Regions from separate parts of the Pseudonocardia sp. DR1-2 genome, predicted to be linked through region 1. Evidence: riboswitches for the same ligand, from Rfam matches in the RefSeq annotation. Region 1 holds a riboswitch; the other holds the start of a gene.
The links. A riboswitch is a leader RNA that binds a small molecule or an ion and turns the genes downstream of it on or off. The one in region 1 is predicted to bind thiamine pyrophosphate.
Positions count from the first base shown of each region.

Region 2: linked by a shared signal. The riboswitch ahead of thiO (glycine oxidase ThiO) and the one ahead of ND486_RS21790 (ABC transporter substrate-binding protein) in region 1 are both predicted to bind thiamine pyrophosphate.

Region 1 is NZ_JAMQOF010000007.1:220,790-236,327, reverse strand. It holds gene ND486_RS21800 (ABC transporter ATP-binding protein) at 1-38, opposite strand, end outside; gene ND486_RS21795 (ABC transporter permease) at 35-802, opposite strand; gene ND486_RS21790 (ABC transporter substrate-binding protein) at 799-1,815, opposite strand; TPP riboswitch at 1,807-1,920, opposite strand; gene ND486_RS21785 (hypothetical protein) at 2,147-2,869, shown strand; gene ND486_RS21780 (hypothetical protein) at 2,877-3,305, opposite strand; gene ND486_RS21775 (choline dehydrogenase) at 3,424-5,127, shown strand; gene ND486_RS21770 (hypothetical protein) at 5,221-5,406, opposite strand; gene ND486_RS21765 (DMT family transporter) at 5,769-6,632, shown strand; gene ND486_RS21760 (hypothetical protein) at 6,742-6,888, opposite strand; gene ND486_RS21755 (DEAD/DEAH box helicase) at 6,910-8,637, opposite strand; gene ND486_RS21750 (class I SAM-dependent methyltransferase) at 8,805-9,440, opposite strand; gene ND486_RS21745 (hypothetical protein) at 9,555-11,288, shown strand; gene ND486_RS21740 (alpha/beta fold hydrolase) at 11,365-12,210, shown strand; gene ND486_RS21735 (GNAT family N-acetyltransferase) at 12,268-12,828, shown strand; gene ND486_RS21730 (DUF3039 domain-containing protein) at 12,835-13,089, opposite strand; gene ND486_RS21725 (DUF3099 domain-containing protein) at 13,116-13,496, opposite strand; gene ND486_RS21720 (alpha/beta fold hydrolase) at 13,507-14,406, opposite strand; gene ND486_RS21715 (GNAT family N-acetyltransferase) at 14,447-15,538, shown strand, end outside.
Region 2 is NZ_JAMQOF010000001.1:983,206-998,743, reverse strand. It holds gene ectA (diaminobutyrate acetyltransferase) at 70-660, shown strand; gene ectB (diaminobutyrate--2-oxoglutarate transaminase) at 657-1,910, shown strand; gene ND486_RS04620 (ectoine synthase) at 1,918-2,313, shown strand; gene thpD (ectoine hydroxylase) at 2,442-3,368, shown strand; gene ND486_RS04610 (SGNH/GDSL hydrolase family protein) at 3,380-4,168, opposite strand; gene ND486_RS04605 (DUF3159 domain-containing protein) at 4,323-4,991, shown strand; gene ND486_RS04600 (hypothetical protein) at 5,150-6,457, shown strand; gene thiE (thiamine phosphate synthase) at 6,482-7,183, opposite strand; TPP riboswitch at 7,214-7,322, shown strand; gene thiO (glycine oxidase ThiO) at 7,320-8,492, shown strand; gene thiS (sulfur carrier protein ThiS) at 8,492-8,692, shown strand; gene ND486_RS04580 (thiazole synthase) at 8,695-9,465, shown strand; gene ND486_RS04575 (gamma carbonic anhydrase family protein) at 9,519-10,040, opposite strand; gene ND486_RS04570 (hypothetical protein) at 10,160-10,765, opposite strand; gene ND486_RS04565 (class I SAM-dependent methyltransferase) at 10,830-11,639, shown strand; gene ND486_RS04560 (response regulator transcription factor) at 11,816-12,742, opposite strand; gene ND486_RS04555 (GAF domain-containing sensor histidine kinase) at 12,739-14,121, opposite strand; gene ND486_RS04550 (iron-containing alcohol dehydrogenase) at 14,144-15,403, opposite strand.

The DNA of each region.
Region 1 (15,538 bases):
CCGTAGGAGACCGACAGATCGCGCACCACGACCTTCACCGCGCACCGTGCCCGTCGTGGTCGGCCACGTACCAGGGCGTGACCAGGCGCTGGAGCAGGAAGGTCAGCGCGAACAGCGTCACCGACAGCACCGCGGTCACGCCGACGGCGGCGAGCACCAGGTCGGTGCGGAACTGGTTCTTCTGCAGCTGCATGAAGATGCCCAGGCCGGCCCGGGCGCCGACGTACTCGGCGAAGATCGCCCCGGTGACGGCGTAGGTGATCGCGATCCGCAGCGCCGTGAAGAACGACGGCAGCGCCCCGGGCAGCCGCACGTAGCGGAACCGCTGCCAGCGCGAGGCCCCCATCGACCGCAGCAGCGCGGTCGCGGACCGGTCGGTCGCGGCGAAGCCCTCGATCAGCCCGACCGCCACCGGGAAGAACGTCACCAGCGCGATGACCAGCACCTTCGGCAGCAGGCCGAACCCGAACCAGATGATGAGCAGCGGGGCGATCGCGACCACCGGCAGCGTCTGCGAGGCCACCAGCAGCGGGGTCAGCGCCCGGCGCAGCCACGGCGAGAAGTCCACCGCGACCGCGGCCGCCCAGGCCAGCGCCATCGAGACAGTGAACCCGATCAGCGTCACCTGGACCGTCGGCAGCGTGTTCGCCCACAGCTCGGCCCGGAACGCCCAGCCCTGCTCGACCACCCGCAGCGGCGAGGGCAGCACCTGGGGGCGGGTGCCGGCGACGGTGACCGCGACCTGCCAGGCGACCAGCAGGGCGGTGACCAGCGCCGCGGCCGGCCACAGCCGGCGGATCACGGTGCCAGGTAGTCGTTGGTGAACCAGGTCGAGAAGTCCGGCTTCTGCCGCACCGGGGCGCCGTCCGGCCCCGCGACGGTGCCGGTGTCGTAGAGGAATCCGGAGAACCCGGCCCACTGCTGCGGGGTCTGGAACCCGACGCGGCCCTGCGTGTCGCGCAGGAAGCGCTCGCTGAGCATCTGTGCGCCCCGGTCGACCAGCGCGTCGGAGGTGAACGCGCCGGGGTTGGCCTCCTTCAGCATCCGGGCCGCGGTCGACGGGTCCTGCGCGGCCAGCGCGTAGCCCTTCTGGACGGCCTGCACGAACGCGCGGGCCCGGTCGGGGTTGTCGCGCAGCCAGGTCGAGTTGCCCAGCAGCAGCACGTTGTAGGAGTCCGGGAAGCCGTAGTCGGTGTAGCGGAAGGTGCGGATCGGCTCGCCCCGCAGCTGCGCCTCGATGCCCTCGACGTTGACAAACGGCTCGGTGAAGTCGGCCTGGCCGGAGTAGAGCGCCTCGTAGGCCGCGGTGGACAGGACCTCGGTGCGGAAGTCGCCGCGACCGCCGTCGGCCCGGATCACGGCCTGCATCTTCTGGTTCTCACCGGGCCCGCCGAACCCGGCGTAGACCTTGCCGTCGAGGTCGCGCGGGCGCCGGATGTCGGTGCGGTCGGAGCGCACCGCGATCTCGGTCGCCCAGTGCTGCAGGATCGCCATCACCGAGGTGATGTCGGCGCCCGCGGCCTTCGAGAACGTGAAGGAGTCCTGGAAGCCGATGCCGAAGTCCGCGGCGCCGGAACCGACCAGGGTGTCCGGTGAGGTCTGGTTGTAGGGCAGGAACTCGACGTCGAGGCCGGCGTCGCGGAAGTAGCCCGCCTGCTGGGCGGCGAACAGCCCGATGTGGTTGGTGTTCGGCGTCCAGTCCAGGGCGACGCGGATCGGCCCGCCCCCGGCGGGGCCGTCGGCCGCGGCGCAGCCGGACAGGGCCAGCGCGAGCGCCAGCGCGACGGCGAGCGGACGGAGAGCACGTGACAGCACGGAGCGGCCTCCCTACGCCGGTGTGACCCGGATCAGGTTCGAACGGTCGGCGGCCGGTCCTGCCGCCCTCTCAGCCTCGGTGCGCGGGCTCCCGCGGTACGTCCTCCGAACCTTACGCGGCCCACCCCGTCCTGCCGGGGCGACCTCCGTCGCACCGGTCGACCGGACACCCCCGGTCACCGAAGCCTCCGGTTCCGTCACCTGCGGTGATCGTCGGGACGGGCCGGGCGAGCCGCCGTCCGCGGCGGCGACCACGATCGTTATCCTCGCCACCACACCCGCGACGCTGTGTCACGAACCCGCTCGCGGGAGCTGACGCGGAAGGGACGAGATGGCGGCCTCGCTCTGGACCTCCGGCACGACCGGGCGGCCGACGCCCGACCCGGCACCCGCCCTGGTGCGGGTCGCGTTGCAGGCCGGCGCCACCTCCGTGGCGCACGCCGACGTCGCCGCGATGCTGTCCGGGATCTGTGTCGCGCTGGTGCCCGCCGCCCGGGTCGGGGGTGCGGCGCTGCTGCTGCGCGAGCCCGCCGACCCCCGCGACCCCGAGGCCCGGCGGGTGTTCGGCTCCGACACCGCCGCGCTGCGCCTGGGTGAGCTGCAGCGCCGGGCCGACGCCGGGCCGGGCCCCGCCGCCGAGCGCGGCGACCGCACGCTGACCACCCCGGACCTGACCCGGTCCGGACCGCCCGAGCTGGCCGCCGCCGCGGCCGACTGCGGCCTGGTCCGCTCGCTGTCGGTGCCGGTCCCGGTCGCCGGGCGCACCGCGGGCGCCCTGCAGCTGTTCGCCCGCGGCGGGCCCGACGACCCGCTCGGTGAGCGTCTGGTCGTCGCGCTGGCGCCGGTGGTGACCGCGCTGGCGGCCCGGCTCACCGACGTCCGCGAGCTGGCCCGGCTGCAGCTGCGCGCCGAGCGGCCGTCGGTGCCGGAACAGCCCGACGCGCTCGACCGCACCGCGCTGATCCCGGCGGCCCGCCGCTCCCCCGTGGTGCCGGTGGCGCCGCGGGTGCCCGCCCAGCGGCAGGCGCGGCACCGCAGGCACGACCAGGGCTGACCCGGGGTCAGGCCTCCGGCCGGTCCCGGCGGGCCGCACACCGTTCGAGGAGCTGCTGGTGTTCCTGCAGGTAGGCCGACACGCGCTGGCGGCTGACCCCGAACAGCCTGCCGATCCCGGCGATCGTCTCGCCCTCGGCGTGCAGCGCGACGGCCTCCTCGCGGCGGAACCGGCCACCGACGGCGCCCAGGCCGTCGAGGGTGCGGGTGAGGGTCTCCACGATCAGCGGCCGTGCCTCGCGCGGGACGATCGCCCGCCAGCTCAACCCCTGCGACCGCAGCTCCTGCAGCTCGGCCACCCGTTCACGGGCCGAGGACAGCTCGGCGACCGACGCCTCCAGCTGGGCGGCGAGGGCGGCCAACGCGGCGTCGGCGTCGTCCGCGGCGGCGTCGCGGAGGTGCGCTCCGTCCTCGGCGTCCCGCTCGGTCGTCGTCACACCATCGAGCCTACGGGGGCGGCGGCGACGGCCGGTGGGCGCGGCGTACCGTGATCCACGCAAGGGGGGTTGCTCCCTCGAACAGGGCAATCCCGACAGTGGGTGTGGAGGGCGCGCAATGGGCCGGTACGACGTCGTCATCGTCGGCGGGGGATCCGCGGGGGCGGTGCTGGCCGCCCGGCTCACCGAGGATCCCACGCGCCGGGTGCTGATGCTCGAGGCGGGTCGGCCCGACCACCGCTGGGACCCCATCATCCGGATGCCCGCCGCGCTGTCGAAGGCGTGGGGCAACCCCCGCTACGACTGGTGCTACGTCACCGAGCCCGAGGCCGGTCTGGCCGGGCGCCGGATCGCCGTCCCGCGCGGGAAGGTGCTGGGCGGCAGCAGCAGCATCAACGGGATGGTCTACCAGCGGGCCCACCCGGGCGACTACGACCGCTGGTCCCGCCTGCCCGGCTGCGGACAGTGGAGCTCGGCCCACCTGCTGCCCTACTTCCGCCGCCTGGAGCGGCGGATGTCCGAGCACGGCACCCCGCTGCCCGACGGCGGCCACGGGCCGCAGGTCCTCGAGCGCGCCCCGGCCGCGGGCCCGCTGAACGCGGCGTTCCTGGCCGCGGCGCAGCAGGCCGGGCACGCGCTGCTGGACTCGACGAACGGCCCGGTCCAGGAGGGCTTCTCCCGCACCGAGCGCACGATCTCGCGCGGGCGCCGCTTCTCGGCGACCGACGCCTGGCTGCACCCGGTCGCCGCGTCGCGGCCCAACCTGACCGTCCGCACCGGCGCCCTGGTCCGCGCGCTGCGCACCGACGCCCGCGGTACCCGGGTCATCGGCGTCCGTTACCGCGCCGCCGACGGCACCCTCCGCGACGTCGACGCCGGCGAGACCCTGCTGGCCGCCGGCTCCATCGCCACCCCGCAGCTGCTCCAGGTGTCCGGCTTCGGCGACCCGGAGCACCTCGCGGGCATCGGCGTCGAGACCCGGGTGGAGCTGCCGGGGGTCGGCGCGAACCTGCAGGACCACCTCGCGGTGCACCTGCAGCACGCCTGCTCCCAGCCCATCTCGCTTGCCCCGCACCGGGCCCCGCACCGGCTGCCCGCCGCGGCGGCCCGCTGGCTCGTCTCGGGCACCGGGATCGGGGCCAGCAACCACTTCGAGATCGGCGGGTTCGCCTCCACCTCGATGGCCGGGGGCATCCCCGACGTGATGATGCTGTTCGCGCCGGTCGCGATGCGCTTCGCGCCGGACGTCCCGCCGGTCGGGCACGGCTACGAGATGCACGTCTCGGTGATGGCGGGCGACGTCCGCGGGACGGTGCGGGCGGTGTCCCGCGACACCGCCGTCCCGCCGCGCCTGGTGCAGAACTACCTGGTCACCGACGGCGACCGGCGTCGCTGGGTGGAGGCCGTCGGCCTGGCCCGGGAGATCCTCACCCAGCCGGCGTTCGCGGGCCTCGACGCCGGGGAGACCTTCCCCGGCGACGGTGTCCGCTCCGACGCCGAGATCCTCGACTGGGTGTCCCGGCGCGCCCAGAACGGGCTGCACCCGACCAGCACCGCGCGGATGGGTACCGACGCCGACGCCGTCGTGGACCCGTCGACGCTGCGCGTGCACGGCACCGAGGGTCTGCGGGTCGTCGACGCGTCGATCTTCCCGGACGTGCCCAACGCCAACACCTACGGCCCGGTGGTGATGGTGGCCGAGCGGGCCGCCGACATCGTCACCGGCGCCACCCCGCTGCCCGCCGACCCGGCGCCGTCGCGGCCGGCCGGGGCGCACGGGGGCCCGGGCACCGGCCCGGAGCCGCTCGCACCAGTGTCCTGAACACCCCCGGACATGCCGAACGGGGCGGGGATCCGATCGGATCCCCGCCCCGTTCGCGGGTCTGAGTTGGGGACGCGGGTCGCGCCCCGGGTGTCACTCCCCGGTCTGCACCTGCACCCCGGACTCACGCAGCTTGGCGGCGTGGGCGTTGCCGTGGTGGTTGCAGAACAGGAGTTCCCCACCGGAGGGCAGGATCGCGCGCACCTTGGCAGCCGCACCGCAGCGGTCGCAACGGTCGGCAAGGGTCAGTTCGGGCCGGGTCAGCGTTTCGGGCTGCATAGCGGTCTCCCTCCGTCGCGGCGGCGGGCTTCGGGCGCTCGCCGCCGTATCACTGTGACGACCGCACGAGCGGCTCGCCCACACCTGTACAGACGCTCGAGGCCCCTGTACGTGTTCCCGGGATGCGTCGCGACGTCCGTCACGTGTGGCGTGCGCCGCACGGTTCGGTGGCGCCGCGATGTACCCGCGGTGACCGATTGCGTATGAAGTTGACTGCGTGTGAATCATGCGGGCAACTCGCCCGACGTGCAAGCGCGCCACGGTAAATACGGTGTGTCGCGGTCTACGTTGGCCGGGTGAGTCCCCGCCCGTCGCCCGATCGTGTTCCCGCTCCGTTGCTGTTCCTGGCCGGTGGGACCTCGATGTACGTGGGGGCCGCGCTGGCCGTCGGGCTGTTCGACCGGCTCGCTCCGTCGGCGGTCGCCGAGCTGCGCCTCATCGGTGCCGCGCTGGTCCTGCTGGCATGGCGCCGTCCCGGCCGCGACGCCTGGCGTGGCGTCCGGCTCGTCCGCGCGGGGACGTTCGGGCTGGCCACGGCGCTGATGAACGTCGCCTACTACGAGGCGATCGCGCGGCTGCCGCTCGGCACCGCGGTGGCGGTCGAGTTCACCGGCCCGGTCCTGGTCGCGGCGCTCGCCTCGCGCCGGTTCCGCGACGTCGGCGCGGTCGGCCTGGCCGCGGCGGGCGTGCTCCTCATCGCCGACGTCCGCTGGTCCGGCAGTCCCGCCGGGGTGCTGTGGGCGCTGGGCGCGGCGGCGATGTGGGCGGCCTACATCGTGCTGGGCAAGCGGGTCGCGCGGGCCGGTTCCGGCATCGACGACCTGGCGACCGGGTTCACCGTGGCCGCCGTCGTCCTGGTCCCGCTGCTGTTCACCGGGGGTGCGGGTGCCGCGACCGGGTTCGGCGTCGCGAACCTCGCGCCGCTCGCCGATCCGGTGGTGCTCGGCCTGTCCGTCGGGCTGGGTGTGCTCAGCTCGGTGGTCCCCTACGTGCTGGACCAGGTCGTGCTGCGCCGGGTCGGGCAGGCCCGGTTCGCGGTCCTGCTGGCGCTGCTGCCCGCCACCGCGACGCTGGTCGGGCTCGTCGTGCTCGGTCAGCTCCCGGGGCCGCTGGAGGCCGTGGGGATCGCGCTGGTCGTCGCCGCGGTGGCCCTGCGGTCCCGCGACGGCGACGAACCCGTCCCCGTCCCCGCCACGTCCGCCCGGGACCGGTCCGCCCCGTCCTGACCGCTCGGCCGGTGCCACGTCCGCGCGCAGATCCGCAGTTCGCGCGCAGATCCGCTCGGCGCGCGTGTCCGGACGCGCGCGCCGAGCGGATCTGCGCGCGCGGAACGGATCACCGGGTGGCCCGACGCGCCGTCGTCGCCGTCGCCACGCCGATGTCGTGGTCGTCGCGGCGGTGGCGGGCCGACCCCGCCGCGCCCGCACGGGCCGCGACGGCCTCCGGGCAGGACAGGGCCAGGAACGGGCCCGACGGCGACACGGCGGCCCGCCACGGCGGCTCTCAGCGCCAGGACCGCAGGGTCGCGATGCGTTCCTCGAGCTGCTCGATGGTCGCCATCGCCACCGGCGGGCCGCCGCAGTGCGCCCGCAGCTCGTTGTGGATCTTCCCGTGCGGCTTGCGGGTCTTGTGGTTGTGCAGCGCGACCAGGGTGTTGAGCTCCTTGCGCAGCGTCTGCAGCCGCTCCCGCACGCTCTGCCCGCGCTCGGCGGCCGGCGGCGGGGTGGGCTCGGTCGCCGGGGTGGCGCGGGCCTGGGCGCCGGTGCGCGGCGAGCCCTTCGCGATCCAGTCGGCCTGCCGCTGGGACAGCAGGGTGCGCACCTGGTCGGGCTCCAGCAGCCCGGGCAGCCCGAGGTAGTCCTCCTCGTCGGCGGAGTAGGTGGCGCCCTCGTAGATCAGCTGGTCCAGCTCGGCGTCGGCGCCGAGGGAGGTGAACGCCTTCTCCTGCTCGCCGGGCTCGTCCTTGACCTTGTTGGCCTCGTTGAGCTCGGCGTCGTTCCAGACCTCCTCGGGCCGCTGCGGCTTGCCGAGGACGTGGTCGCGCTGGGCCTCCAGCTCGCTGGCCAGGCCGAGCAGCACCGGGACGCTGGGGACGAACACCGACGCGGTCTCGCCCTGCCGCCGCGACCGCACGAACCGGCCGATCGCCTGGGCGAAGTACAGCGGGGTGGAGGCGCTGGTGGCGTAGACGCCGACGGCCAGGCGCGGCACGTCGACACCCTCGGACACCATCCGGACCGCGACCATCCACCGCTCGGTGGAGCGGGAGAACTCCGCGATCCGGTCCGAGCCGCCCGCCTCGTCGGACAGGACGACCGCGGGCCGGACCCCGGTGATGCCGGTGAGCAGCGCGGCGTAGGCACGGGCGGCCGTCTGGTCGGTGGCGATGACGAGGCCGCCCGCGTCGGGCATGCCGCCGTCGCGGTGGCTCTGCAGGCGCCGGTCGGCCGCGGCGAGCACCGCGGGCATCCAGTCCCCCGAGGGGTCCAGCGCGGTCCGCCAGGCCATCGCGGTCTGCTCGCGGGTCAGCGGCTCCCCCAGCCGGGCGGAGATCTCCTCGCCCGCGCTGGTGCGCCAGTTGGACGTACCGGAGTAGGCCAGGAAGACGACCGGCCGGACCACGTTGTCGGCCAGCGCCTCGGCGTAGCCGTACTGGTGGTCGGCCCGGCTGCGCGGGGCGCCCTCGGCGTCGGGGACGTACTCGACGAACGGGATCGGGTTGTCGTCGGAGCGGAACGGCGTCCCGGTCAGGGCGAGGCGCCGGGTGGCGGGCTCGAACGCCTCGTAGACGCCCTCACCCCAGCTCTTGGCGTCGCCAGCGTGGTGGATCTCGTCGAGGATCACCAGCATCCGGCGGTTCTCGGTGCGGTTGCGGTGCAGCATCGGGTGCGCGGCGACGCCGGCGTAGGTGATCGCGATGCCCTGGTAGTCCCGCGAGGTACCGCCCGCGGAGTTGCGGAACTCCGGGTCGAGCGCGACGCCGGCGGCCGCGGCCGACTCGGCCCACTGGTACTTCAGGTGCTCGGTCGGGGTGACGACGGTGATCGCGTCGACGACCCGGTCGCGCAGCAGCTCCGACGCGACGCGCAGGGCGAAGGTCGTCTTGCCCGCACCCGGGGTCGCGACCGCGAGGAAGTCCCGCGGCGAGGTCGCGAGGTAGCGGGCGAGAGCGCTGCGCTGCCACGCGCGCAGCGGGCGGGTCTCGGGCGACACGAGCTGGGTCTGCGACACACGTCTCCCCTGGTCCGTGGGTCGTTCCCGGGCGGGAACCGGCGATCCCCGGCAGGTCCGCGCGTCGACGCCGACCGGGCTGCGGGGCGCGGATCAGGGTAGCCGGGGGCCGCACCGTCACCGCCCGGTGGGCGGGCCCGGGGTCTCCCCGGCGGCGACGGGCCAGGTCAGCCCCGGGGCGGCCGCGGACGGCGGGCGGTGAGGACGAACGCGGGCGGGACGTTGGCGAGCACCGTGCGGCCGTGCACGACCTCCTCGAACGCCGCGGCGAGCCGCCGCCGGAGCCGCCGGGCGGGCGGCAGGGCCCGGGTCACCGAGTAGCCGAACTGGGTCAGCGCGCCGTCGGGGTGCAGGCAGCCGGCGACGACGTCGGTCAGCCAGGGCTCGTCGCGCGGGTAGGCCGCCCACGGCAGCCCGGAGACCACGACGTCGGCGCCGCCGAGCCCGCGGGCGGCGAGCAGTGCGGGCAGCTCGGCCGCGTCGGCGACGGCGACGTCGAGCCCGGGGTGGCGGGCCCGCAGCAGCGCGGCCAGTCGCGGGTTCAGCTCGACGGCGAGGTGGTGGCCGCGGCCGCCGAGCCGCTCGGCGACGACGTCGGTGAACGCCCCGGTGCCCGGCCCCAGCTCGACGACGACCGGGTCCCCGGTCGCGGGGACCGGTGCGGTGGCGGCGAGGGCCAGCGCCCGGGAGCTCGGCAGCGCCGACGCCGTGCGCAGCGGGTCGCGCAGGAACTCCCGCAGGAACGCACCCGTCCCGGCCGGGGACGCCTGCGGGGACGGGGTGGACGGGGCGACGGTGCTCATCGGGCTCCGGGGTCTCGTGCGGTGCGACCGGGTCACCGTGCCGGTCCGGTCCGAACGCCGTCCGACGACGGGGTGAACGCGCCGCGACCGGTGGCGGTGGGGATGATGGAGGTGATGAGCGAGCGCGACCGCACCCCAGCCGACGCCGGCCCCCTCGCCCTGCCCGCGGCGGGACTGCGGCTGGCGGCCGCCGTGTCCGCCCGGCCGCTGCTGCTCCTGCGCCGCGGCGGCGACTGGGTCGCCGAGCTGGGCCGGGTCGGGCTGGGCCGCTCCGCCCTCGCCCCGGACGTGCCGGCCGGTCCGGTCGCGCCGGTGGCGCGGTGCGCGGCCCAGGTGCTGCTCGCGACGACCGGGGCGGTCTCCGGGCTGCTCGACGACGCCGTCGCGAGCCCGGACGTGCCGCTGCCCGCCGCGGACGCCGAGCGGCTGCGCGCGACCCTCGCCGGGCTGACCGCCCTCCTGCTGCCCGCCCCGGGCCCTCTCATGATCACCGGCTCGGAGGGGATCGGTGCCACCGGCGGCACCGATCCCCGCACAGGTGACGATCACGGTCGTCCCGCACCGGCCACCGGGCCCGCGCCGGCTGCCGGTGACGTCGCCGACCGGGTCTTCACACCCCCCGGTGCCGACACCCCGTCGGTCCCCTTCGACACCGGCGCCCGCGACGCCCGGGGCGGCCCCGTCCCCGGCCGCGACGTCGCCGCCACGCCCGGCGCGGTCGTCCTGCGCACCCCGATGTTCGAGCTGCTGCAGTACCTGCCGCGGACCGAGAAGGTGCACGACACCCCGGTGCTGGTCGTCCCGCCGCTGGTGCACCGCTACTGGCTGGCCGACCTCGCGCCCGGGTACTCGCTGGTCGAGCACCTGCTCGGGAAGGGCCTGCAGGTGTTCGCGCTGTCCTGGCGCCCGGCGGGCCCCGCCGACGCCGACCGCGACCTCGACGCGCACGCCGCCGCCGTCCTCGACGCCGTCGACGCCTGCGGGCGCATCACCCGCGCCCCGCGGGTGTCGCTGCTCGGCGTGCGCACCGGCGGGCTGCTGACCGCGGCGGTGCAGGCCCACCAGGCCGCGATCGGGCTCGACGACCGGGTCGCCGCCGTCGCCTACCTGGCGACCGTCCTCGACCAGTCCGACGCGCTGCCCGGCTTCGCCCCCGACCCGGCGACCGGCGCCGAGACCGCGGGCCTGGCCGCCCGCGACGGCGTCCTCGACGGCGCGACGGCGGTGCGGGCCTGGGCGTGGCGGCGCGGGCCGGACCGGGTGCTGCCGTGGGCGGTGCCGCACGGTGGCGGGACCGCCGACCTGGACGGGCGCGCCGCGCGGGCGATGCGGGCGTGGGTGTCCGACCTGCTGCCGCTGCCCGCCGGGCTGCACACCGACCTCGCCGCGCTGGCCGCGGCGTCCGGCGACGGCGCGGGCCCGGACCGGCCCGACGTGCGGGTCCTCGGCACCCCCGTCCGGTTCGCCGAGCTGCGTCGCGACAGCTACCTCGTCGCCGCCGACGACGACCCGGTGCAGCCCTGGACGGGCGGGTACCGCACCGCGCAGCGCCTCGGCGGAGCCTGCCGGCTCGTCCTGGCCCCCGGCGACCAGGCGGGCGCGCTGATCGCGCCGCCGTCGGTGGCGACCGGGTTCCGCGCGGCACCCTGCTCCACCGGCGACGGCGTGGCTCAGCGGTGGAGGGCCGGGGCCGAGGCCGTCGAGGGCTCCTGGTGGGACGACCTGGCCGCCTGGCTGGTCGAACGCTCGGGCACGATGCGCGACGCGCCCCCGGAGCTGGGCGGACGTCGTCTGCGCCCGCTGTTCCCGGCCCCGGGGACCTACCTGGGCGAGCCCGCCCCCGTCTGAGGGTGGGGTCCGGGATCGTCACACCCGGGGCCGTCCGCACCCCACCGCCCGGCCGTGGCACCTAGGCTCGGCGGTGATGACCACTTCCAGCTCCCGGCCCGTGGGCGGCGCGGGCCTCGAGGAGCACGACGTGCTCGTCGGCGGCCGTGCCCTGCGCGTCGTGCGTCGCCCCGCCTCCGGCCCGGGCCCCCGCCGCACCCCGCTGCTGCTGTGCAACGGCATCGGCGCCGCCACCGACGTGCTCGACCCGCTGGTCGCGGCGCTGCCCGCGGACCTCGACGTCATCCGGTTCGACCCGCCGGGCATCGGCGGGTCGGCGGTGCCGCGGATGCCGTACCACCTGACGTGGATGGCGCACCGGCTCGGGCAGGTGCTGACGAAGCTGGGTGTGCGGGAGGCCGACGTCCTGGGGTTCTCCTGGGGCGGGATGCTGGCCCAGCAGCTGGCGATCAGCCGTCGCCGCCGGGTGCGCAAGCTCGTGCTGGCCGCGACCGGTCCGGGGGCGCTGATGATCCCGGCGTCGCCGCGGGTGATGGCGGTCATGACCTCGCCGAAGCGCCACCAGGACCCGTCCTACGTCGACGCCGTCGCCGCCCGCATCTACGGCGGCTCGCTGCGCGACCACCCGGAACGGGCCGCGGAGGCGCTCGGCGCGGGGGCCCGGCGCGGCCCGATGCGCGGCTACTACTACCAGCTGATGGCGCTCTCGGGCTGGACCAGCCTGCCGCTGCTGCCGGCGATCACCGCGGACACCCTGATCATCGCCGGTGACGACGACCCGATCGTCCCGCGCGGCAACGCCACGATGCTGCACCGCGGGATCCGGCGCTCCCGGATCAGCCGCTACCCCGGCGGCCACCTGGAGCTGCTGCTCGACCCGGAGCCGTTCGCGGCGGAGATCGACGCCTTCCTGCGGTCCTGACCCCGCCATCGCGGCCCCGGCCGAGCGGGACCGCGCGGGTGGCCGCACGATGGCCGGGTGGCGACCCCCGCACGGACGACCGGTGAACGCACGACGCCCGCACGACCGGCCCGGGACGCCGTCCTGCGCCCGTGGCGCGGCCCGGCGGACTCCGCCGCACTGGCGGCGCTCGACGACGGCGCCCCGGGCATCGGCGTCGCCTGCGGACCGGAGTGGCACGACGACGCCGCGGCCGACCCGGCGCGGCTGCATCTGCTCCTGGAACGCCCGGGCGAGCCCGGCCCGGCGGGCTACGCCGTGCTGGCCGCACCCCGCGGCCCGGAACCGGGGGTCGAGCTGCACCGGCTCGTGGTCCACCGCGACCGGCGCGGCACCGGGGCCGGACGGGCCCTGCTCGGTGCCGCCCTCGCCGTCGCCGGGGTACCCGGAGCGACCGGCGACACCCCCGGCGGACCGCCGTGGGCGGGCCCGGGGCGGCTGTGGCTCGAGGTGGCCGCGGACAACGTCGCGGCGCTGGCGCTCTACCGGTCGGCCGGGATGGTCACCGAGACCGTGCTGCGCACGGTGCCCGGCGACCCGTCCTCCACCCCGCTGCGGCTGCTGCTCGCGCGGGGCTGAGGGGTCTCACTCCCCGTCGCCGCCACCCGGGGGGAGCCCCTCGAAGATCTCCTTGCACTGCGGGCACACCGGCGATCCCGGCTTGGGCGACTTGGTCACCGGGAACGTCTCGCCGCACAGCGCCACGACCATGTTCCCCAGGACCGCGCTCTCGGCGATCCGGTCCTTCTTGACGTAGTGGAACATGTCCGGCCGGTCGTCACCGGTCTTGTCGGTGGTCTCGGGCCGGGTGTCGACCTCGGGCAGCGTCGTCGTGGACATGGCGTCCATGATGCCCGAGACCGGCCTCAGGGCGGGGAGGCGGTGCCGCCTCCCGTGGTCCCCGTGGGCTGTTCGTCGTCGGTGGTGGGCCGGGGGCCGGCGGGATCGTCGCCGCCCTGGTCGATCACCGGACGAGGCCCGGTCTCGATCGCCCGGTGGTCCTGCCGGTGCCGGTTGGGCGTCTCCGCCTTGCGCGGCAGCCGGTCGTTCGCGATGAGCACCGCGATCCACGGCAACGGCACCGAGATCGCGAGCAGGGTCACCGCGACCCACGGGATCTGGTAGAAGACGCCGGCGAGGATCATGCACGGGATCCGCATGCCCATCGTCCACTTGTAGCGCCGCTTGCGGATCTCCAGTTCCTCTTCGTAGGACATCTGCGCGTCCGTGATGAGAACGGGGTCCACGCGTCGCCGCTCAGCCACTGTCGAACCACCTCCCTTTCCATGGTGACACCCCTACGCGATCCCCGCGCGGGCGCCCGCCGGTCGCCTCGCGCACACCCGCGGGCCCGCCGTCGACGGTGGGGTCGAGCGTCTCCCAGCGGCGCAGCCGCGCGGCGAGCAGCCGCGACCACCAGACGACGTCGTCCGGGGTCGCCGCGATCGACAGTCCGGCCGCGGGCAGCCGCTCCCGCAGGGTCTGCGCGGTGGACTCCGGATGGCCCGGGTCCCCGGTCCAGGCCAGTACCTGCACCGGCACCGTGATCCGCTCCAGCTCCTCCGGTGCGGGGAGGTCGGTGGCGGCCGCGCCGCGCAGGATCGCCGGGAGCAGCTCGGCACGCACGTCGGGCCCGGTCCGCGGGCGGCCCCGGGCGGCCGGGGGCAGGTCCGCGTCGTCGGCACCGGCGTCGAGCGCCGCGACACCGTCGGCCTCCACGGCCGACGCGGACCGCTCGTAGTCCCGGGACCGGGCGCGGCGGGTCCCCCAGGCGGTCGGCGGCAGCATGAGGGTGAGGCTGGCGAACCGGCCCGGGTCGGCCAGCGCGGCGTGCAGCAGCGTCCCGGCGCCCATCGACGGCCCGACCCCGTGCACCCGCTCCCCCGGCACGACGTGGTCGAGCAGCCCCAGCAGGTCCCGGGCCAGCGCGGGCCACCGGTAGTCCGCGGGATCGGCGGTACCACCGGAGCGGCCGTGGCCGCGCGCGTCGTAGCGCAGCAGCCGCACGCCCTCGACCCGGGAGGCGATGTCGAGCCGCATCAGGGCCTCCCGGCGACGGCTGGAGGTGAGGCCGTGCAGCGCCACCACCGCCGGACCACCGGAGGTGTCGCGGACGTCGAAGTCCAGTGTCGCCCCGGCGATCCCGAACGTGGCCATGCGCTACGCCTCCCGATCTTCGTCGGCCTAGGTTATGGCCATGCGGCTGACGAGCGTGACGCACCTGCGCCTGCCCTACGGGACGCTGCTCGGCTACGACGTCGCCGTCGGCCGGACCGGGCACCCGGTCCCGGTCTCGTTCGACCAGCGCCGCCACGTCGGCCGCGGGGACCGGCCGGGCTCGTGGATGGCGATCACCTGCCGGCTGCCCGCGGTGGACCTCGACGCGCTGGCCGGGGCCTGGCTGGCGGTGCTGCGCCGGCACGGGACGCTGCGCACGGTGTTCTCCCCCGGCCCGGACGGTCCCCGGCTGCACGAGGTGGACCTGCGTCCCGGCCGCTGGGTCACCCACCCGGTCGCGCCCGGCCAGGCCGTCGACGACGCCGTCCGCCGGATGCTCGACGAGCGCTGCACCCCCTACGCGGCGCCGTCGCACCGGCTCTGCGTGATCCTCACCGCGGACCGGCCGACGCTCGTCGTGGCCGCCGACCACGCCCACGTGGACATGTGGTCGCTGCTGGTGGTCCTGCGCGACCTCGTGCAGGGCCTGGGCGGGACGCTGCCGCCCGGGACCGTGCGCCCCTTCGCCGAGCACACCGCCGCCCTGGCCGGCCGGGAGCCCGCGCCCGACGAGGTCCGGCACCGCTGGGCCGAGATCCTGGCCGCGGGCGGCGACGTGATGCCCCGCTTCCCGCTGCCGCTGGGCGAGCTCACCCCCGCTCCCCCGGAGCGCGTCGAGGTGCGTGACGTGCTCGGCGTCGACGACTGCGCGCTGTTCGAGCGCCGGGCCCGCCGGTCCGGGGTCTCGACGCTGGCCCTGGTCACCTCGGTCATGACCCGCACCACCCGGGAGCTGGCGCACGCCCCGCTGCGCGCGGTGTTCCCCGTGCACAGCCGCTACGACGACCGCTGGCACGGCTCGGTCGGCTGGTTCATCACCAACGCGGTGATCGACGCGCGCGACCCGGACCCGCGGGCCTGCGCCGACGCCGTCCGCGAGGCCGTGCGGCTCGGCTCCTGGCCGCTCGACGACGTGCTGGCCCCGTGGGGCGGGATGCCCGAGGCGCCCGGCATGTTCGCGATCTCCTGGCTGGACCTGCGACGGCTGCCGGTGCGCATCGACCACGCCGGG
Region 2 (15,538 bases), on a different contig from region 1:
CGGCGTCGAGGTCGGCCGCCGGTCGTCAGCGGCTGCGACCTGCGCCGGACGGCACTAACCTCGCCAGTCATGACCGCTCCCGAACAGGCTCCTCCTCGGGCGTCCACGGCTCCGGACGGGGACGCCGCGACCGGCGCACCCGCCCCGGCGGCCGACGCCGACGGTGACCATTCGTACGAGATCGGTTCCCCGGCCCCGGCCGACGGGGTGGACATGTGGCGGCTGGCGGTGGAGGCGCGGACGCTGGACGCGAACTCCCGCTACGCCTACGTCCTGTGGTGCCGCGACTTCGCACGCACCTCGGTCATCGCCCGGCGCGACGACGGCCGCGCCGTCGGCTACGTGACCGGCTACCTGCGCCCCGAGAACGGCGCCCTGCTCATCTGGCAGGTGTGCGTCGATCCGGTGGCACGCGGTGCGGGGCTCGCCGGCCGGATGCTGGACGCCGTCTGGGACCAGGCGGGCGCCGAGCGGATGGAGACCACCATCACGCCGGACAACGCCTCCTCGATCCGCCTGTTCACGAAGTTCGCGGAGCGCCACGACATGACGATCGAGCGGGAGGACCTCTTCGGTCCGGACCTGCTCGGTGACGAGCACGAGCCGGAGAACCTCTATCTCATCGGCCCGATCGCAGCAGACAAGGGTGGGAACACATGACCGTTTTCGAGGATCTCGAGTCCCAGGTCCGGAGCTACTGCCGTAACTGGCCCGTCGTCTTCGACACGGCGAAGGGCAGCCGTCTGACCGACGTCGACGGCCACTCCTACCTCGACTTCTTCGGTGGTGCGGGCGCCCTGAACTACGGGCACAACCCCGAGGTGCTCAAGAAGCCGCTGATCGAGTACCTGACCCGTGACGGCATCACCCACGGGCTGGACATGTACACCTCGGCCAAGGGCGAGTTCCTCCAGACCTTCGAGGACGTCATCCTCAAGCCGCGCGACCTGCAGTACAAGGTGCAGTTCCCCGGCCCGACCGGCGCCAACGCCGTCGAGTCCGCGCTGAAGCTCGCGCGCAAGATCAGCGGCCGGGAGGCGCTGATCAACTTCACGAACGCCTTCCACGGCATGACGCTGGGCGCGCTGTCGGTGACCGGCAACTCGATGAAGCGCGGTGGCGCCGGCATCCCGCTGGTCCACTCGACGCCGATGCCGTTCGACAACTACTTCGACGGCAAGATGCCCGACTTCCTGTGGTTCGAGAAGGTCCTCGACGACACCGGGTCCAGCCTCAACGAGCCGGCCGCGGTGATCGTCGAGACGGTCCAGGGCGAGGGCGGGCTCAACCCGGCGCGCATCGAGTGGCTGCAGGGTCTGCGGGACCTGTGCACCCGCAAGGGCATCCTCATGATCGTCGACGACGTCCAGATGGGCTGCGGCCGGACCGGCCCGTTCTTCTCCTTCGAGATCGCGGGCATCCAGCCCGACATCGTCACGATCTCGAAGTCCATCTCCGGCTACGGACTCCCGATGGCGCTCGTGCTGATCAAGCCCGAGTACGACCAGTGGGGCCCGGGCGAGCACAACGGCACCTTCCGCGGCAACAACCCCGCGTTCGTCACCGCCACGCACACGCTGCGCAACTGGTGGACCGACGACACGCTGGAGAAGGAGACGCTGCGCAAGGGCGAGAAGGTCGAGGAGGCCTTCAACAAGATCATCGGTGACAACCAGGGCACCGAGATGTTCACCAAGGGCCGTGGGATGGCGCGGGGCATCCAGTTCGAGGGCGAAGGGCTCGCCGAGAAGGTGGCCTCGAAGGCCTTCGAGCACCGCCTGCTGCTGGAGACCGCCGGTCCGAACGACGAGGTCCTCAAGCTGCTGGCGCCCCTCACGACCACCGACGACGAGCTCGACGAGGGTCTTGGGATCATCGCCGAGTCCGTCCGCACCGTCATCGGGAGCTGATACCCACATGATCGTCCGCACCATCGACGAGATCACCGGAACCGAGCGGGACGTCGAGTCCGAGAACGGCCAGTGGCGCAGCAAGCGGATCGTGCTCGCCAACGACAAGGTCGGCTTCTCGGTCCACGAGACCACCCTGCAGGCCGGGACGATCAACGACTTCTGGTACGCGAACCACATCGAGGCCGTCTTCATCACCGAGGGTGAGGGCGAGCTCTACGACAAGGACAACGACGTCACGTACCAGCTCAAGCCGGGCTCGATCTACGTGCTGAGCGGCAACGAGAAGCACCAGCTCCGCCCGAAGACCACCATCAAGTGCGTGTGTGTCTTCAACCCGCCGGTCACCGGCCGGGAGGTGCACGACGAGAACGGCGTGTACCCGCTGATCACGGAGGACTGAACCTCCGTCCCGAGATCGACATCGCGAGGGGTGTTTCCGCTGTGTGACAGCGGGAACGCCCCTCGCGGTCGTTCACACGACGTCCATCCGAAGGGACACCGAACCCACAGCGACTCACAGGAGGGTCCATGACCGCACTGGTCGGCAACGACGAACCGCGTCTCGTGCGTGGAGCCGGGGACCGCTACCCCACGCGCGTCTCGAACACCCCCGCCTTCATCGACCGCGCCGAGCCCACCGTCTGGAGCGACCGGGCGAGCGCGGGCATGTTCGGCGCCCAGGAGCTCGAGGCGCACGAGCGCGACGGCTTCGTGCAGGTGCCGGGCCTGCTGACGGCCGACGAGATCGTGGAGTACCAGGCCGAGCTGGACCGGCTCGCCCACGACCCCGAGGTCCGCGCCGACGAGCGCTGCATCGTCGAGAAGTCCTCCGACGAGGTCCGCTCGATCTTCGAGGTCCACCGGATCTCCGAGGCGATCGGCCGGCTCGTGCGCGACGAGCGGGTGCTGTCGCGGGCCCGTCAGATCCTCGGCTCCGACGTGTACGTCCACCAGAGCCGCATCAACTACAAGCCCGGGCTCGGCGGCGGGGGCTTCTTCTGGCACTCCGACTTCGAGACCTGGCACGCCGAGGACGGCATGCCCGGCCCGCGCGCGGTGAGCTGCTCGATCTCGCTGACCGACAACCACGCGTTCAACGGCTGCCTGATGATCATGCCGGGGTCGCACCGGACCTTCGTGTCCTGCGTCGGCGAGACGCCGGAGGACTACCACCTGACGTCGCTGACGGAGCAGGAGATCGGCACCCCCGACCCGGGGTCCATCGCGAAGCTGGCCCAGCGGCACGGCATCGCGATGATGACCGGCGACGCGGGCGGCGCCACGTTCTTCGACTCCAACTGCATGCACGGGTCGGGGGACAACATCACCCCGTACCCGCGCTCGAACATCTTCCTGGTGTTCAACAGCGTCGAGAACACCTGCGTGGCGCCGTTCTCCGCGCCGCGGCCGCGGCCGTCGCACATCGCCGCCCGGGACCACTCACCGGTCCGCTGAGCGGCTCGCGCTCAGGCGTCCTGGAGGGGTGAGAGCTCCGGACGCTTGGGCCGGTACCCGTCCCACGTGTGCCCGCCGCGCAGCCGCTTGCGCAGGTACGGCATCACGTGATGGGTGACCCACCGCAGGTCCTCGGCCTGGCGCGCGGTCCAGGGGGTCGGTCCGCCCTCGGGCTCCGGCCACGGCCCGCGCCAGTCCGGGGCCTGCTCACCGAGGGTCTCCAGCACCCGCCAGGCGACCCGCTCGTGCGCGTGCGGGACCAGGTGCAGCCGGTCCGGCCCCCAGGCCCGCGGATCGGCGAGGCAGTCCATCGCCCACAGGTCGACGACGCGGCAGTCGTGCCGTTCGGCGGCGGCCCGCATGTCCTCGTTGTAGCAGGCGATCCGGCCGCGCAGCCTGCGGATGAACGGGTGCATCCGGCGCAGATCGAAGCCGGTGAAGATCAGCACCTCGGCGCCGGTCGCGACCAGCCTGCCGAGCGCGGCGTCGAAGCGGGCGGCGAGGTCGTCGACGTCGCAGGACCAGCCGATGATGTCGTTGCCGCCCGCGCAGAAGGTGATCAGGTCGGGGCGCATCCGTTCGGCGACCGGCAGCTGCTCGGCGACGATCTCGTCGAGGACCTTCCCGCGCACGGCGAGGTTGGCGTAGCCGAAGCCCGGGCGGCGGTGGGCGAGGGTCTCGGCGACGCGGTCGGCCCAGCCGCGGGCCCGGCCGTCGGGGGTGAGGTCGTCGAGCCCCTCGGTGAAACTGTCGCCGATCGCGACGTAGCTCCGGTGCTGTGCGTGCGTCTGCTGGTGCATCGGCACGGCCCCCTCTCGTCCCCGGTCCTCCGCGTGCCTTGTCTGTTGTTCACCGCAACGATGTCCGGTGTTACGCCGATGATCACCCTGTTCGGCGCTGTCCGCCAATCCGATCCCGTCGACCCGGCGCGCGGGATAGGGCACCCTTAGCGGGGTGACGTCCGATCGCGCTCCGCACACCGCATCCCGGGAGGACCCGAGGCTCGCCGAACTGCTCGGTGGCCGGGCCGGTGCCGTGGACGCCTCGATCCCGGTGGTCGCGTTCGTGCTCGCCTGGGTGGTGGCGGGGGCGGCGGGGTCGGCGTTCCCGATCAACTGGGGGGCCGGCGCGGCGATCGTCGCGGGGGCCGCGGTGGCGGGGTGGCGGCTGTACCGCGGCCGGCGGCCGCGGGCGGTGCTGTTCGGGCTGGCCGGGGTCGTCGTCGCGGCCGGGATCGCGCTGGTGACCGGGCGGGCGTCGGACTTCTTCCTGGTCCAGATCGTGTCCAACGTCGGCAGCGCGCTGGCCTGGGCGATCTCGATCGTCGTGCGGTGGCCGCTGCTGGGGGTCGTCGTCGGCGGGCTGCTGGGACAGCGCACGAGGTGGCGGCGCGACCCGGACCTGCTCCGCGGGTACCAGCGGGCGTCCTGGGCGTGGGTGGCGCAGTACGTCCTGCGGCTGTCGGTGTTCCTCCCGTTGTGGGCGGCCGACCAGGTCGTGCTCCTGGGTGTCGCGCGGACCGTGCTGAGCCCGGTGCTGGTGGGGCTGAGCGTGCTCGTGTCGTGGCCGTTGCTGCGTACGGCGCTGCCGGCCGATCACCCGGGCATTCGTCACCCCCGGTGACAGGCTCTGACACCTCGTAGCGCTAGAATCGTGATCTTCCCGTGACCTTCGCTCGGTCGTGTGAAGGTCACCACTTCGGGTGATCGTCCGGCGCAATCGTGGCCGCCCGGACGTTCCCCCGGGGCGAGCCGCCGCACCGACGATCACTGCAAGGAGCCATGCCACACCAGCGCCCCCCGGAGCCCGGCTTCGGCGACGCCCCCCGTGGCGTCCCCGGCCCGGCCCGTCCCCCCGCCCAGCCGTCCGCTCCCCGACCCGGCACCGGTCGCCCGGTGGCCGCCCCCGACGCCCCGCGGCTGCCCCGTCAGCGCACCGCGCATCCGCCCCGCACGCACGGCGGCCGGGTCCCGCAGCAGCCGTCGGGCACCGTCCGCGGCCGGACCACGCAGACCCCGCCCGGTGGCCGTCCGGTGAGCCCGGTCGTGCCCGGTCCGGGCGTGCCGGACGGGACCCCGCCCGGCGGGCGTCCGCGCACCCGGGTGCTGCCGCCCGCGTCGGACACGACCCGCGCGGCCGGACCCGGCGGTCCGGTGGGCCCGGTCGGCGGCGGACCGAACGGACCCGGTGGGTCCGGGGGCTCTGGCGGGTCCGGTGACGGCTCCGGCGACGCCTCGTCGGACACCACGAAGGCGAGCGGCCTCAAGGCCGACCTCAGCCCGACGAAGATCGCAGCCGGCGCCGGCGCGGCGATCGTCACGGCGGTGCTCGGCTCGTTCCTCGGCGCGGTCGGCACGGTGATCGGCGCGGCGCTCGGCTCGATCATCTCGACGCTGGCCACCACGCTGTTCACCCGCTCGCTCGAGGTCAGCAAGGACAAGGCACTCGAGCTGAAGGACAAGGCGACCCGGCGCGGCAAGGGCGTCGCCGAGGGCACCGCGGTCGCCGCGCAGAACGGTTCCGGCCACGGTCTCGCCGGGCCCACCGGCGAGGAGACGGTGCTGCTGGACCCGTGGCAGGCACCCGGTGGCACCACCCGTGCCGCCGGAGCGGGCCACAGCCGGTTCCGCCGGGTCCGGGTCACCCGCAAGACGGTCATCGTGTCCGCGGTGCTCGGCGTCGTCACCTTCGCGGTGTCGATGTTCCTGATCTCGGGCATCGAGTTCGTGAAGGGCTCGTCGCTGTCCGGCTCGTCCGGGACCTCGGTGAGCAACGTCGTCCGCGGCGGTGCTCCCCCCACCCAGCAGGAGAACGACCGGGGCGACGGCTCCGGGGGCGACTCGTCGACGTCGTCGTCGAGCTCGACCTCCACCGAGGAGTCGGGCACCAGCACGTCGGAGTCGTCGACCGGCACCCGTGACCGGGACTCCGGTCAGGACGGCTCGGGCTCGTCGAACCCGCTGCAGGACGGGCTGAACCGGGTCCTGCCGACCCAGCAGCCGGGCTCCGGCCAGTCGGGTCAGGACTCGGGCGGGCAGAGCTCCGGCGGCCAGGGCTCGGGCAACCAGGGTTCCGGCACGCAGAACTGACCCGCCTGCCCGGCGCAGGCGGGCTCAGCGCAGGCGGGCCCGCAGCGCCGCCGCGGCCGCGCGCGGGTCCTCGGCCTCGGTGATCGCCCGGACGACGACGATCCGGTCCGCACCGGCGTCGAGGACCTCGTCCAGGCGGTCGCCGTCGATGCCCCCGATCGCGAACCACGGTCGCGCCGGGGTCCGTCCGGCGACCGTGCGCACCAGGTCCAGGCCGGGGGCCGGGCGTCCCGGCTTGGTCGGGGTCGGCCAGCACGGGCCGACGCAGAAGTAGTCCACGCCGTCCTCGTCGGCGGCGGTCAGGGTCTCGGCGGGGCTGTGCGAGGACCGGCCGATGAGCACGTCGTCGCCGACGACCCGGCGCGCCCACGCCACCGGCAGGTCGTCCTGGCCGAGGTGCAGCACGTCGGCACCCGCGGCGAGCGCGACGTCGGCGCGGTCGTTCACCGCGAGCAGCGCGCCGTGCCGGCGGCAGGCGTCGGCGAGCACCTCCAGTGCGGCGAGCTCCGCGCTCGCCTCCAGCGGCCCGCCGGGCCCGCCCTTGTCCCGCAGCTGGACGATGTCGACCCCGCCGGCGAGCGCGGCGTCGGCGAACTCCGCCAGGTCACCGCGCGCGGTGCGGGCGTCGGTGCACAGGTAGAGACGGGCGTCGGTGAGGCCGTCGAGCCGGGCGCGACGGGTGTCGCCGGTGCCGGGACGGGTATCGGTGTCGGACACGGCTCGCAGGCTACGGCGTAGCCTGGGCCCCGGACGACGACGAACCACGGGAGCCCGGGCAGCGGGCTGAGAGGGGATCCGCGACGCGGTCCCGACCGTCGAACCTGATCCGGGTCATGCCGGCGCAGGGAGTGAGGTGGATCCGATGAGCGCGAGTGCCGGACGGCTGGTCGTCGCGGGTGCGGGGGCCGTCGGCCTGTCCGTCGCCCGCACGGCGGCCCGCGACGGCTGGTCGGTGACGGTGTTCGACCCGGCCCCCGGTCGCGGCGCGTCCTGGGTGGCGGGCGGGATGCTCGCCCCGGTCACCGAGGCCTGGCCCGGCGAGGAGGACCTCCTCGCCCTCGGGCTGGACTCGGTCGCGCGCTGGCCGGAGTTCGCCGCGGCCCTGTCCGCCGACGCCGGCACCGACGCCGGGCTGCACCCGGAGGGCACCGTCGTCGCCGCGACCGGGTCGGGGGACCGCGCCGAGCTGACCGCGCTCGCGGACTACCTGGAGTCCCTCGGCCGCGACGTGCACCGGCTGACCGGTCGCGAGCTGCGCCGGCTCGAACCCGCGCTGGGCCCGGAGGTCCGTGGCGGCCTCTCGGTGCCCGACGACCCGTCGGTGGACAACCGGCGGCTGCTCGCCGCACTGGCGACCGCGGCCGGGCGGGCGGGGGTCGTCGTCTCCGACCGCGGGGTCGCGCGCGTCCTCGACGACGGCGCCCGTGTCACCGGCGTGCGGCTCGCGGACGGGACCGAGGTCGCGGCGGACGCGGTCGTCGTCGCGGCGGGGGCGCACTCGTCGTCGCTGCACCCGGTGCTCGACGGGCTGGTCCGCCCGGTGAAGGGCGAGATCCTGCGGCTGACCCGCCGCGCCGGTGCCCTGCCGCCGCCGTCGCGGACGGTGCGGGCGCTGGTCGACGGGCGCCCGGTCTACGCCGTGCCGCGGACGCTGCCCGGGTACGGCGACCTCGTGATCGGCGCGACGACGGCGGAGAACGGCTTCGACACCGACGTCACCGTCGGTGGGGTGCGCGACCTGCTGCGCGACGCGGAGCGGATCCTGCCCGGCATCGCCGAGTACGCCCTGACCGAGACCGCGGCCGGGCTGCGGCCGGGCAGCCGGGACAACCTGCCGCTGATCGGGCGCACCGGGCCCGACGGGCTGGTCGCGGCCACCGGGCACGGCCGCAACGGGATGCTGCTGGTACCGGTGACCGCGGCGGCCGTCGCGGCGGTGCTGCGCGGCGACGACGTACCGGAACCGGTCCGCGCGGCGGATCCGCGACGGTTCGCCCCGGCCGCCGCCGGGGCACGCGAGGAGGGGAACCACTGATGCGGATCGTGCTGAACGGCGAGCACCGCGACGTCGACGACGGCGCCGACCTCGCCCGGATCCTGGCCGAGGCCGGGCTGCCGGAGCGGGGGATCGCCGTCGCCGTGGACGGGGAGGTCGTGCCGCGCACCTCGTGGGCCGGGCACCGCCCCGCCGACGGCGCGCGGGTCGAGGTCCTGACCGCGGTACAGGGAGGATGAGCATGGCTGTGCAGACCGACAAGCTCACGTTCGGCGACCACCTGTTCGACTCGCGGCTGGTGATGGGCACCGGTGGTGCCGCGAACCTGGAGATCCTGGAGCGGGCGCTGGTCGCGTCCGGCACCGAGCTGACGACGGTGGCGCTGCGCCGTGTCGACGTCGCGGGCGGGACCGGGTTGCTGGACCTGCTGCGCCGCCTCGGGATCGCCGTGCTGCCCAACACCGCGGGCTGCCGGACCGCCGCCGAGGCGGTGCTCACGGCGCGGATGGCGCGCGAGGCGATGGAGACCGACCTGGTGAAGCTGGAGGTCGTCGCCGACGAGACGACGCTGCTGCCCGACCCGGTCGAGCTCCTCGACGCCGCCGAGCAGCTCGTCGACGACGGCTTCACCGTGCTGCCCTACACCAACGACGACCCGATCCTCGCCCGTCGCCTGGAGCAGGTCGGGTGCGCCGCCGTCATGCCGCTCGGCTCGCCGATCGGTACCGGGCTGGGCATCCGCAACCCGCACAACATCGAGATGATCGTGGCCGCCGCGGGCGTGCCGGTCGTGCTCGACGCCGGGATCGGCACCGCCTCGGAGGCGGCGCTGGCGATGGAGCTGGGCTGCGACGCGGTCCTGCTCGCCACCGCCGTGACTCGTGCCGCCGACCCGGAGCGGATGGCCCGCGCGATGCGCCGCGGGGTGGAGGCGGGCTGGGACGCCCGGCACGCCGGTCGGATCCCGCGCCGCTACCGGGCACAGGCGAGCTCGCCCGGCCGCGAGGACTGAGGACCGACGTCCCGGTGCGTTCCGCGGAACGCACCGGACCGTCTCGGGAGGGCTCAGGCGGGGGCGACGCCGTCGGCGTGCCGCCGGGCCAGGGCGCGGTAGAAGTCCGGGTTGGTCCGCACCCACCAGCGGGCCTGCTCGGTCAGCTCGCCGCGCTCCTTCGCCGCGGAGCCGAGCATCAGCCGGTCGGCAGCCAGCTCGGAGTTCGGCGCGACCGTCGACCCGGCGGCGACCATCGCGCCCTCGCCGATCCGGGCACCGTCCTGCACGGTGCTGCCGTTCCCGACGACCGCGCGCGCCCCGATCACGGCGCCGTGCACCACGCACAGGTGCCCGATCGTGGCCCCCTCGCCGATCTCGGTGACCGGGTCGTCGCCGCCGTGCAGCACCGACCCGTCCTGCACGTTGGCGCCGGCACGTACGACGATCGGCCCCAGGTCGGCGCGGAGCACGGCGTTGTACCAGATCGAGGCGCCCTCCTCGACGCGTACGTCCCCGACGAGCGTCGCGGTCGGAGCGACGAAGGCGTCCGGGTGCACGGTGGGGGAGAGGCCCTCCAGGGCGAACAGCGGCATGGCCGACAGCTTCGCACCCGCCGCGCTGCCCGTCGGCGACGAGACCGCGTCGTCGCCCGCTCGCCCCCGTGTCGCCCGGTCGTCGCCCGGTCGTCGCCCGGTCGTCGCCCGGTCGTCGCTCAGTCGTGCGGGTGTGCGTGCAGACCCAGGTCGGACAGCTCCAGCGCGGCCAGCGCCGCGACGACGGCGGGGTCCCCGGACCGCCACGCCGCCGCCGGGTCGGGCGCGACCCGGACCAGCCGCGACACCGGCACCCGGGACAGCGCCCGCACGGCCAGCAGATCCGGCGCGGCGGTCCGCGCCGCGACGGCGGCACCGGCCCGCCGGGCGTAGCGCAGCCGCAGCGGCAGCCAGCCGAGCAACACCGGCAGCAGCATCACCAGCGGGACGACGACCAGCGCCCCCGTCGCGAGGGTGCCGACGGCGTCGCCGAACTCCCGCCCCGCCGCGACGAGCTCGGTGCCCGCCCCCGCGGCCGGATCCAGCGCGCGGGCCAGGTCGGACCCGACGAACGGGATCGCCCCGACCGCCCCGGCGACCCCGGTGAAGGCGTCGGAGACCCGCCCGCCCGCGACGACCAGCGAGTCGCCGGGCCCACGCAGCGCGGACAGCCCGTCGTGCACGGCCACGCCGGCGGTGACGGCGAGGACCGTCCACAGCAGCGCGACGACGTCGGCGACGACCTGGCGGGCGATCCGGTCGGGGCGTTCGGCGTACCAGCGCATCGGTCCTGTCTACCGGGACCGGAAACCGGTCGTCCCCGCGGCCCGCCCGTGCTCTGCTGGGCGGGTGGACCGCTCGCTCTCCCTCAACCGCGCCTCCTGGGACGACCGCGCCCCACTGCACGCGCAGAGCCCCGACTACGGCGTGGACGCGCTCGTCGCCGATCCCGCGCGGCTGTCCGGAGTGGTCCGCTTCGACGCCGAGCGGCTCGGCCCGGTCGCCGGCCTGCGCGTCGTACACCTGCAGTGCCACATCGGCACCGACACGCTGTCGCTGCACCGGCTCGGCGCCCGGGTCACCGGGCTGGACTTCTCGCCGGCCTCACTGGAGCAGGCCCGTGCCCTCGCGGCCCGCGCCGGAGCCGACATCGACTACGTCGAGTCCGACGTCCTGCGCGCCGACGAGGTCCTGCCGCACCACGGCTTCGACGTGGTCTACACCGGCATCGGCGCACTCTGCTGGCTGCCGAGCGTCACCCGGTGGGCGGCGGTCGTCGCCCGGCTGCTCGCCCCCGGCGGCGGGCTGTTCGTCCGGGACATGCACCCCTTCCTCGCGACCCTCGACGAGCACACCCTCGCCGTCCGCCACCCCTGGTTCGAGACGACCGAACCGCTGGAGTTCGACGACGACAGCAGCTACGTCGCCACCGCACGCCCCCTGACCGCGACCGTGACCCACGAGTGGAACCACGGCCTCGGTGAGATCGTCACCGCGCTCCTCGACCAGGGACTGACGCTGACCGGTCTCACCGAGCACCGGACCGTCCCCTGGGAGGCCCTGCCCGGCCGGATGGCCGAGGACGACGACGGCGAGTGGCACGTGACCGACGGCCTCCCCGATGTGCCACTGAGCGTCACCGTCCAGGCGACGCGCTGACCGGGCCGGTCACGGATGCGCCGACCCGGTCCGGGCGTGGATGCCGGGTGGGCGGGCCGACGTCGCGTTCCGCGGAACGCGATCCGGACTCGTCGACGACGCCCCCTCGACCTGCGCGCACGCCGTACCGCGGTGCCGCCGTGCCGGTCGGAGAGGCGTGGCCGGGGACGTCGAGGTCAGAGGAGGCCGAGCTTGGTGGCCGCGTAGACCGCCTCGGCGCGACGCGACACCATCAGCTTGCGCATCAGGTTGCCGACGTGGAACTTGACCGTCGTCTCGGAGATGAACAGCTCGGCGCCGATCGCGCGGTTGGACAGCCCCCGGGCCAGCAGGCGGAGCACGTCCAGCTCACGGTCGGTCAGCCGTTCCCGGTCGGGCATCCCGCCGGACAGCGACCGCACCATCGCCGACGCCGACCGGGCGTCGAACGCGCTCTCCCCGCGGGACACCGCGCGGATGGCACGGACGAGCTCGGTGGTGTCGACGTCCTTCACCACGTAGCCGCGGGCGCCGGCCTGCACCGACTCGACGACGAGGCGGTCCTCGGCGAAGGTCGTCAGGACCAGCACCCCGATGCCGGGGTGGTCGGCGCACAGCTTGCGGCAGACCTCGAGACCGTCGGTCTGCGGGCCGGACGCCAGCTTGAGGTCGAGCAGCACCACCTGCGGCCGGCCGGTCGCGACGGCGGCGAACGCCTCCGGTGCGCTGCCCGCCTCGCCCACGATGCGCAGGTCGTCCTCACGCTCCAGTACCGCGCGCAGCCCCTGGCGCATGATCGAGTGGTCGTCGACCAGCACGATCCGGATCGGCCGCGCCGCGACGCCCGCGGGACCGGGACCGCTGCGGGTCGCGGCGGTCCCACCGGACCCGTGCATCCCGCCGCCCGGCGCGTTCCCGCCACCCTGCCCGGGGCCCGCCTGACCGGGGACGCCGTGACCACCGCCGTGACCACCGCCGTGGCCGGGGCCGCGCGCGCCGACACCGGCTCCGCCGCGGGCATCCGGTCCGCCGCCGCTGCGGGCGTCCGTGACGGCGCGGCCCCGGGCAGGGCCGCCGGAGACGTGCCCGGGACCGCCCGGGGCGGTCCGTGTGCCGCTGCTCATCCGAGCTCCTTCCCCGGCGTCCCGATCGGGACGTCCACCTGCACCTGCAGCCCACCGATCCGCGAGCGGCGGAACCGCAGGGCCCCGCCCATCTCGCGGGCGCGGGCGTCCATGTTCACGAGGCCGCGGTGCTCCCCGGAGGGGCCGCGGACCGACGCCGCACGCAGCGTGCGGCGGATCTGCTCGGGGGAGGCGCCGCCGTCGTCGGAGATCGACAGGCGGACTCGGCCGTCGGCGTAGGCCAGTCGCACCACCGCCCGCGAGGCCGACGCGTGCATCGCCGTGTTGAACAACGCCTCGCCGGCGATCCGGAACAGCGACTGCTCGTGCTCGTGCGGCAGCGGCACCGGGGCCCCGCCGATCGTCACCTCGACCCGCAGCTCGTCGGGCATGTGCACGGTGGACAGCTGCCGCAGCATCGAGGGCAGGTCCTTGTCGGCGTGGTCGTCGTCGTTGAGCGCGTAGATCGCCGACCGCAGCTGCTCGACGGCGCGCCGGGTCAGGTCCTTCGCCGTGTCGAGGTGCTGGAGCAGGACCGGCTCGGTGATCTCCGACCGGCACAGCTCGATGTGCATCCCGGCCGACAGGGCGTACTGGGTGACGCTGTCGTGCAGCTCGCGGGCGATGCGGTGCCGCTCGTTGTCGAGGACCTCCCGCTGGCGGGCCGCCCCGAGTGCCTGCTGGGTGAGCATCAGCTCGTCGTTGCGGACGCGCAGGTCCTCGGCCTGGGCCGCGGTGCGTGCGTGCAGCCGCTCGGCGCGCTCCAGCAGCGCGCAGTTCTGCAGCGCCGACGCCGTCTGACCGGCCAGGATGCGCAGCACCGAGTGGTCGGTGTCGTCGATGTGCCGTTCCGGCGGCGTCCACGCGACGAACCCGCCGACGGTGCGTCCGTCGAGCCGGATCGGGACGTGCAGGTGCCGGGGGCGCGGGTCGTCCTCGTGGTGGTGGTGATGGCCGTCGCCGGCGTGCAGCCGTTCCACGTGCCGGCGCACGCGCTCGGGCACCGACCCCAGGTCGGCCCACTCGACGCCGTCGGGGCCGAGGACCACGTGCCGCGGCGCGGCGTCGGGCAGCTCGCCGTCGACGAGCCCGAGCACCACCCAGTCCGCCGACAGGTGGTCGGCGGCCGCGTCGGCGACGGCGCGGACCAGCGCCTCGGAGCCCTCCATCGTGCGGACCAGCGCGGCCGAGATCCGGTCCAGCGCGAGGATGACCCGGCGCAGTCGTTCGGCCCCCTCGCGGTACTCCGGGTAGAACGACGGCTTGCCCGTCCGCAGGCCGGTGAGCTGGTCGAGGTCGGGGCGGGCCCGGCCCCCGGCGGCCGGCGACGAGGGCGGTGCGGGAGTGCGGCGGCGCGGGAAGCGGGCGGCGGCGGTCACCGCGAGGGCCTCCGTGCGGGCGTCACAGCGCTTCCCGGAACAGGTTCTCGATCTGCTCCACGCTCGCCGTGCGCGGGTTGGTGGTCAGGCAGGCGTCGCCGAGGGTGAGCCGGGACAGCCGCGGGACGTCGGCCTCGCGCACCCCGATCGCGGCGAGCCCGGTCGGGACGCCGACCTCGTCGGCCAGCTTGCGGACCTCGGTCGCGACCATGTCCACGGCCTCGTCGCCGGGCATCCCCGGCCGGGCGGGCAGCCCCATGGCCTGGGCGATCGGGACGAAGCGCGCCGCGTCGGCGTCGGAGGCCGAACCGTTGAACCGGATCACGTGCGGCAGCAGCACCCCGTTGATCAGGCCGTGCGGCAGGTCGAGCATGCCGCCGACCTGGTGGCTCATGGCGTGGGTGGCGCCGAGGATCGCGTTCGTGAACGCCAGGCCCGCCTCGAGCGCGGCCTGCGCCATCGCGGTGCGGGGGCCGTCGTCGTGGCGGCGGATCATCGTGGTCGGCAGGTTGGCGTGGACGAGTGCGACCGCGTGCAGCGCGTGGGTGTCGGTCAGCGGGCCGTGGGCCAGCGACACGAACGCCTCGATGCCATGGGTGAGCGCGTCCAGGCCGGTCGCGGCGTTGAGCCAGTCCGGCATGGTGACGAGCAGCCGCGGGTCGATCACCGAGACGTCCGGGACCAGGGCCCGGCCCATGATGGTGATCTTGGTGAGGCGGGCCGTGTCGGTGATGATGCAGAACTGGGAGACGTCGGCGCCGGTGCCCGAGGTCGACGGCACCATCACCAGCGGCGGGATCGGGTTGGCGATGCGGTCGATGCCCTCGTAGTCGAGGATCGTGCCGCCGTTGGCCGCGAGCAGGGCGACGCCCTTCGCGGCGTCGATCACCGAGCCGCCGCCGACGCCGATCACCACGTCGCAGCCGGAGCTCTCGTAGCGCTCGAACCCGGCCTGGATCTCGTGGTCCTTCGGGTTCGGGGTGATCTCGTTCCACAGCTGCGGGCGCAGGCCCGCGGCGCGCAGGTGGCGCAGCAGCTCGGCGGGCCACCCCGCCTCGGTCACCCCCGGGTCGGTGACGACGAACGGGCGGCGCGCACCGAGCCGCAGTGCGGCGTGCGCGGTCTCCGGCAGCGAGTCCGGCCCGAAGACGATCTCCGGGGCGTGGAACTTGGACAGCCGCGGCCGCTCCCGCGGGCGGTGCGCCGCGCGGACGGTGTAACCCTCGTCGGCGCCGGACGTGCCGGTCTCCCCGTCGAGCACGAGAACGGTCTCCCGTCGCACGGTTCCGCGATGCCCCTGGTCAGGGGCGACGGGACCGGCCGAACCGGTGAGGACCACGTTGCCCTCCTCCTGCTGCTGCGCGTTGTCGACTCACCACTCGACGACGGCGAGCGGATCTGTCACGAGCGTGTGGCC